Regions from separate parts of the Nocardiopsis valliformis DSM 45023 genome, predicted to be linked through region 3. Evidence: riboswitches for the same ligand, from Rfam matches in the RefSeq annotation. Region 3 holds a riboswitch; each other region holds the start of a gene.
The links. Region 3 has a riboswitch for cobalamin ahead of metE (5-methyltetrahydropteroyltriglutamate--homocysteine S-methyltransferase). Riboswitches for the same ligand answer to the same signal wherever they lie in the genome.

Region 1 (2,256 bases), on a different contig from region 3:
GCCCGGAGGGCGGTGCGGCGCGCCGGCCGTCGGCCCGGGTGAGCACGAGCGCCACCAGGTCGTCCAGGGTGTCCTGGGAGAGCACTTCCTGGGCGGTGAGGTCGGCATCGAGGTCGCGCTGGATGAGGAAGCGCAGTCGCACGGCGGTGAGCGAGTCGAGCCCCAGTTCGCTGAGCCGGTTGTGTCGGGCGCGGACGGCCAGGTCCGCGGCCTCTTCCTCGCCGAGCCCGGCCAGGTGGGCGGTGTGTTCCACCAGGGTTGTGCGGACGTCCTCGGCCGAGTGGGGTGAAGCGTCGTCCCGGGGGTCCGCCGTCGCAGTCGTGTCAGACGCCATCCCCGAGGCATGGATCTTATCAATGTTCATTGGCAAGTATTCCGCCTCCCATGTATTGCCTGAGCGTAATAGCAGATGCGCTATTAGTGATGAATCAATGAAAATGGGAGGTGGTGGGGGGTGCATGGGAATCCATGCATCACTCGGGGCTGGGAATAGCACTCCACCACTCCATGGGGATGGACGCTACCAGGCAGTAGTATTACGTGTCCAGGGATTCCTTCGTGCCTTCTGGGGGTGGGAATGGGGAATTATTTGATTCTCCCTCGGGGTGAAATGCGAAGACTTGGCTGATTCTTTTCCCTGCTGTTCGCCGGAGTCTCATGGGCTTCATGCCGCTCCTGTGGCCCCTGATATGCCGGGCATCACGAATTTCCTACTAATCCGATCTACTTTACTTGGAATTCGGGTAGTGTTGCGCCTGTGTGGCTGGTCGGATTGTTGGGGTCTCTAGGGGATGGTGGCGGAAAAAATTCTCTCGCAGGCCCTGGCGGAAAAGGTCTTTCTGCTTGTTTTGCGAGACAGAATAATTTTTCTGTGCTCGTCTTAATGATTCTTTTGGCGAACTGTTTTCGCTGTTTTCTGATGCTCCTGGCGGATGATGATCAAGGAGGTCGTGGGGGAGAATTCCCAGATCAGCGGGAGTGTCCGGGTCGGTTCATCGCGACATGTGTACGTACTCTGCGGCGGCCACGCTTTTGCCCTCCGGTGGTGGAGGCGGGGCTTCTTGGCATGTTCGGTGTGTCGAGGGCTAGATTTAGTAGGACGTCCAACTATATGGTGAGGGTGCCGAGGAGCGGGGAAGCTGGTGCGAATCCAGCACGGTCCCGCCACTGTGACCGGGCAGAACGTCCGGAAGTCAGGCCACCGCTCGCGGCCCGAGAGTCGTGTGATCCACGAGGATGGAGTGAACACGTATGGTCAGCGAGCTGACGCATTTCGTGCATGGCAAGAACGTCCCCGGCCGGACCGGCCGCTTCGGTGACGTGTACGACCCCAACACCGGTCAGGTGCAGGCGCGTGTCCCCCTGGCGGACCGGGCGGAGACCGAGGCGGTCATCGCCGACGCCGTACAGGCCCAGGTCGAGTGGGGTTCCTGGAGCCCCCAGCGCAGGGCCCGGGTCCTGCTGAAGTTCCTCCAGCTGGTCGAACCCGAGCGTGAGGCCATCGCCCGAACCCTGTCCGCCGAGCACGGCAAGACCGTCGCCGACGCGCACGGCGACCTCCAGCGCGGACTCGAGGTCGTGGAGTTCGCCGCCGGTATCCCACACCTGATCAAGGGCGATTTCACCGACAACGCGGGATCCGGGATCGACGTCCACTCCCTGCGCCAGCCCCTGGGCGTGGTCGCGGGCATCACCCCCTTCAACTTCCCCGCGATGATCCCGCTCTGGAAGGCCGCCCCCGCGCTGGCCTGCGGCAACGCGTTCATCCTCAAGCCCTCCGAGCGAGACCCCTCGGTGCCGCTGCGGCTGGCCGAGCTGTTCCTCGAGGCCGGGCTGCCCCCGGGCGTGCTCAACGTGGTCAACGGCGGCAAGGAGACGGTGGACACCCTGCTCACCGACCCCCGTGTGGCCGCCGTGGGCTTCGTGGGCTCCACCCCGATCGCCGAGTACGTCTACTCCACGGCCACCGCGCACGGCAAGCGCGCCCAGTGCTTCGGCGGGGCCAAGAACCACATGATCGTCATGCCCGACGCCGACCTCGACCAGGTCGCCGACGCCCTCATCGGCGCCGGTTACGGCTCTGCGGGCGAGCGCTGCATGGCCATCTCCGTCGCGGTCCCGGTGGGCGAGGAGACCGCGGACGCCCTCGTCGCCAAGCTCACCGAACGCATCGCCAGGCTGACCGTCGGCGCCTCGGACGACCCCGACGCCGACTTCGGCCCCCTGGTCTCCAAGGACGCCCTGGAGCGGGTCGAC
Region 2 (2,256 bases), on a different contig from region 3:
CCTTCGACGTGGCCGCCGTCTACCGCCCCGCCAGTGAGGGCCGCCACCACCTCGGCGGAGACTGGTACGACGCCCTGATGCTTCCCGACGGCGCCTGCGCTGCGGTGATCGGCGACGTGGTCGGCCACGACCTGGTCGCCGCCGCGGCCATGTCCCAGACCCGCAGTATGCTGCGCGCCCTGCTGTACGACCGGGGCACCCCCGCCAGCAAGGTGCTGGCCCAGCTGGACCACACTCTGCACGCCATCACGGAGAACCCGGTGACCACGGCCTGCCTGGCCAGGATCGAACCCGCGGACCGTGGTTGGGATCTGTGCTGGAGTACAGCCGGCCACCCGCCGCCCCTCCTGCTCGCCCCCGGCAGTGAACCCCGCTATCTGGAGGCGGAGCCCGGACTGCCGCTCGGCGTGGACGTGGCGTTCGACCGCCCGGACCACCGGTGCGCGCTGTCGGTGTCGACGACGGTGGTGCTCTACACGGACGGTCTGGTCGAGCACCCCCGCCACTCCCTCGACAGGGGAATGGACGCCCTGGCCGAGGTCGCCGCCAAACACGCGGAGGGATCCTTGGCGGAGTTGTGCGAGGCCCTGGTGGCGAACGCACCCGGGGACGGACACGACGACGTTGCGGTCCTGGCGCTGCGTACGCCCGCCGTCCTGCCCGTCGTGTAGGCCCCGAAAGGCCCTTGTTATCCTTCCGGGGCCAGTCGTACCACGTAGGTGGTCAGGGAATCCGGTGCGAATCCGGAACTGACGCGCAGCGGTGTGGGGGACGGGCGGGGTACTGACGCCACTGGGGCGCGGGCACGCGGACGGCGACGTCCGCACGGCACCGACCTTGGGAAGGCACCTCGTCCGGAGGAACCCGAGTCCGAAGACCTGCTGGCCCCTCCGCGTCGAGTGCGCGGAGGCGCTCCCATGCCAGGCTCCGCGTTCGAGCCTCCGACACCCGAGGCATGCCCATGTTCCGCCACGGACCATCCCCCGTAGCCCTCCTCGTCCTGCCCGCCCTCCTGCTCACCGCCTGCGGTACCGGCCAGGCTGAATCCGACGGGGGGACGGGCGCCGCCGCGGCCGACGGCGGCTACCCCCGCACCATCGACAACTGCGGTTACGAGGTCACCCTCGACGCGCCCCCGGAACGGGTGGTCTCCCTCAACCAGGGCACCACCGAGATTCTCCTCTCCCTGGGACTGGAGGACCGTGTGGCGGGCACCGCCACCTGGACCGACCCGATCATGGAGGGGCTGGAGGAGGCCAACGCCGACATCCCCCGGCTGGCGGAGAACAACCCCTCGTTCGAGCGGGTCCTGGAGGCCGAACCCGACTTCGTCACGGCCTCCTTCGTTTCCACCCTGGGCACCGGAGGAGTCGCCAGCCGGGAGCAGTTCGAGGAGCTCGGTGTGTCCACCTACGTCTCCCCGACCGACTGCGACGCGGGCAAGGACAACAGCAGCGGGGGAGACGGCTCCCGCAGCGAACAGCTCACCCTCGACGCGGTCTACGGCGAGATCCGCGACCTCGCCCTCGTCTTCGATGTCGAGGAGCGCGGCGAGGAACTCGTCGGGGAGCTCCAGGAACGGGTGGAGGAGGCGACCCGGGACCTGGACGCCTCCGACGTCTCCCTCATGTACTGGTTCGCCAACTCCGAAGCGCCCTACCTGGCGGGCTGCTGCGGTGCACCCGGCGCCATCACCCGTGCGATCGGCGCCGAGAACGCCTTCGACGACACCCACGACGAGTGGCCCCAGATCAACTGGGAGACCGTCGCCGACCGCGACCCCGACGTGATCGTGCTCGGCGACCTGACCCGTGAGTCCCAGACCGCGGAGACCGCCGAGGCCAAGATCGCCTTCCTGGAGGGCAACCCGGCCACCAGCAACCTCACCGCGGTCCGTGAGGAGCGGTACGTCCTGCTCAGCGGTCAGGCCATGAACCCCGCCATCCGGACCGTGGAGGGGGTCGAACTGGTCGCCGAGGGCCTGCGCGAGCTCGGGCTCGCCCAGTGACCCGTGCGCGACTGGCGCTCCTCACCGGCGGCGGCCTGGTGGTACTGGCCGCCTCGGTCTCGGTGGCGGTGACCATCGGCCCCGCCGACATCACCCCCGCCGAGGTCTGGAGGTCGGTGGCCGCGCGGCTCGGCTTCGGGCAGAGCCCGCTGTCGCCGCTGCGCGAGGGCATCGTGTGGAACCTGCGCCTGCCTCGGACCCTGCTCGCCGCCGTGTGCGGGGCGGGTCTGGCCCTGTGCGGCGCGGTC
Region 3 (2,256 bases):
GGACGGCACGGCGTCGGTGTCCGACACGGCCTCGCGCACCCGGTCGTTGAGTTCGGTGAGCTCGGACTGCCCGGCGATCAGGTGGCTGGAGCCGTGGACCGTACCGTCGCCGGTCTCGTACCAGTAGGTGCTGTGGCCCTCGCGGGTCTCCTCGGAGTCGGTCTCCTCACTGGTCAGCCGGACCCCCACGATCCCCTCCTGCGCGGCGGTCAGCCCCCACTCGCCGACGAACGAACGAGCTCCGGGGTTGGCTGCCTCGAAGGCCTGTACCTGGGCGGTCAGGGTGCGGTCCAGGAAGTCCGACAGCGGGGTGGCGTTGGGGATGACCGGGTAGGCGACGTCGGTGTCACTGTCGCCCTCGAAAGCGATTCTTGCCTCCTCGATCCCGGGGAGGGCGTCGGGGGCGACGGTCGTCAGGCGGTCGGGTTCACCGGTGGCCGGAAGCCGTTCCTCGTCCGCCGCGGACTGCTCGGCGGAACTGTCGGCGCTGGCGCTGTCCGGCAGCAGACCGGGTGGTCGGGCGGCCGACAGCACCAGCCCCAGCAGGACGACCATCGCGATCGCGACCGTGAGGAAGGGCCGGTCGGGGGCCAGGGTCTGAGGGTTCTGCTGCTTCACCTGGGGTTCTCCACGTTCATCGTCAGACGAACGTTCGCGGGGGAGGCGGGGGCGCGCTCTCCCACGTAACGCTGATGTCGGGTGTGATGCCGAGCACACGGCGGAGGTTCGCTTCGTGCGGGCGGGGGCCACGCCGGGTTCAGGGGCGGAGGGGGTGCTCCCTATACTTGCAGGCGTGGAAGGTACACGCTCCACCATTTCGACCCTGGAAGCCCTTCAGGGCGGGAGGTGCGTGTCGAAAGAGGGAACCCGGTGCGAATCCGGGACTGCCCCGCAGCGGTGAGTGGGAACGACTGTCGCCATAAGCACTGGTGATCCGACCGGAAAAGTCGGGAACTGGGAAGCGGTGACCGGTAGGAGACCCGGCGGCCACGCCGGAAGCGCCCACGAGTCCGAAGACCTGCCTCCACCCGGCGGTGCACCCGTGCCGCCGGTGGTCCCGCGCCCCGAGGGAGGGCCGAGGGCGGGCACAGCCGTGCGCCGAACCGGCGCTCCCCGGCATGCCCGCGCCCTCGCTCGCCTCGCGGCCGGTACCCGGCTTTCGACGAGGGAGAGAAGCTCTTCATGCCTACGACCCCGGCCGTCCGGCCGTCCGTGCGGTCCACCGTGCACGGTTACCCGCGCATCGGCCCCGACCGCGAACTCAAGCGCGCCAGTGAGTCCTACTGGAAGGGCGGCACCACCGCCGCCGAGCTCGACGCCGTCGCCGCCGAGCTCCGCAAGGGCGTCTACGCTCAGCTGCGCGAGGCCGGTGTGGACGACCTGCCGTCCAACACCTTCTCCTACTACGACCACGTGCTGGACACGGCGGTCCTGTTCGACCTCGTGCCCTCCCGCTTCACCTCCCCGGCCCAGGCCGAGGACCGGGACGAGCAGCTGCGCCGCTACTTCGCCCTCGCCCGCGGGGTGCAGGGGGCCACTCCGTTGGAGATGACCAAGTGGTTCGACACCAACTACCACTACCTCGTCCCCGAGCTCTCCCCGAGCACCCGCCCGCGCCTGGTCGGTGACAAGCCCGTTGCCGAGTTCCGCGAGGCCGCCGAGGCCGGTTTCCAGACCCGTCCCGTGCTGGTCGGCCCGCTGACCTTCCTCCTGCTGGCCAAGGCCGCTGACGATGCCCCCGAGGGCTGGGAGCCCATCGAGCTGCTCGACCAGCTCCTGGACGCCTACGCCAAGCTCCTAGGCGACCTCAAGGCCGCTGGTGCCACCGAGGTCCAGCTCGACGAGCCGATCCTGGCCACCGACGAGGGCCGCGCCGCCGTCGGCCGGCTCGAGCGCGTCTACCAGCGCCTGGGGTCCCTCACCGAGCGCCCCTCCCTCCTGGTCTCCACCTACTTCGGATCCATCGGCGCCGCCGCCCTGCGCGTGCTCAAGGACTCCCCGGTGGAGGCTGTGGGCCTGGACCTGGTCACCGACTCCGAGGGTGTCGCGGACCTCACCGCGGTCTCCGGCCTCGGCTCCACTCGCCTGGTCGCGGGCTTGGTGGACGGCCGCAACGTCTGGCGCACCGACCTGCCCGCCGCCGTGGCCGGGCTGGGCACCCTGCTCGCCCTCAGCGACGAGCTCACCGTGAGCACCTCCTGCTCGCTGCTGCACGTGCCCATCGACCTGGACGCCGAGACCTCCCTGGCCCCCGAG

Region 1: another riboswitch for cobalamin. It lies ahead of D457_RS0101625 (CoA-acylating methylmalonate-semialdehyde dehydrogenase); the one in region 3 lies ahead of metE (5-methyltetrahydropteroyltriglutamate--homocysteine S-methyltransferase).
Region 2: another riboswitch for cobalamin. It lies ahead of D457_RS0100685 (ABC transporter substrate-binding protein); the one in region 3 lies ahead of metE (5-methyltetrahydropteroyltriglutamate--homocysteine S-methyltransferase).

What each region holds. Positions count from the first base shown of each region.
Region 1 is NZ_ANAZ01000002.1:223,222-225,477, reverse strand. Features, by position in the region: gene D457_RS31680 (non-ribosomal peptide synthetase) at 1-334, opposite strand, end outside; adenosylcobalamin (AdoCbl) riboswitch at 1,106-1,253, shown strand; gene D457_RS0101625 (CoA-acylating methylmalonate-semialdehyde dehydrogenase) at 1,252-2,256, shown strand, end outside.
Region 2 is NZ_ANAZ01000002.1:11,849-14,104, reverse strand. Features, by position in the region: gene D457_RS0100690 (PP2C family protein-serine/threonine phosphatase) at 1-671, shown strand, start outside; cobalamin riboswitch at 687-900, shown strand; gene D457_RS0100685 (ABC transporter substrate-binding protein) at 962-2,008, shown strand; gene D457_RS0100680 (FecCD family ABC transporter permease) at 2,005-2,256, shown strand, end outside.
Region 3 is NZ_ANAZ01000004.1:256,893-259,148, forward strand. Features, by position in the region: gene D457_RS0105760 (polysaccharide deacetylase family protein) at 1-618, opposite strand, end outside; cobalamin riboswitch at 828-1,040, shown strand; gene metE (5-methyltetrahydropteroyltriglutamate--homocysteine S-methyltransferase) at 1,183-2,256, shown strand, end outside.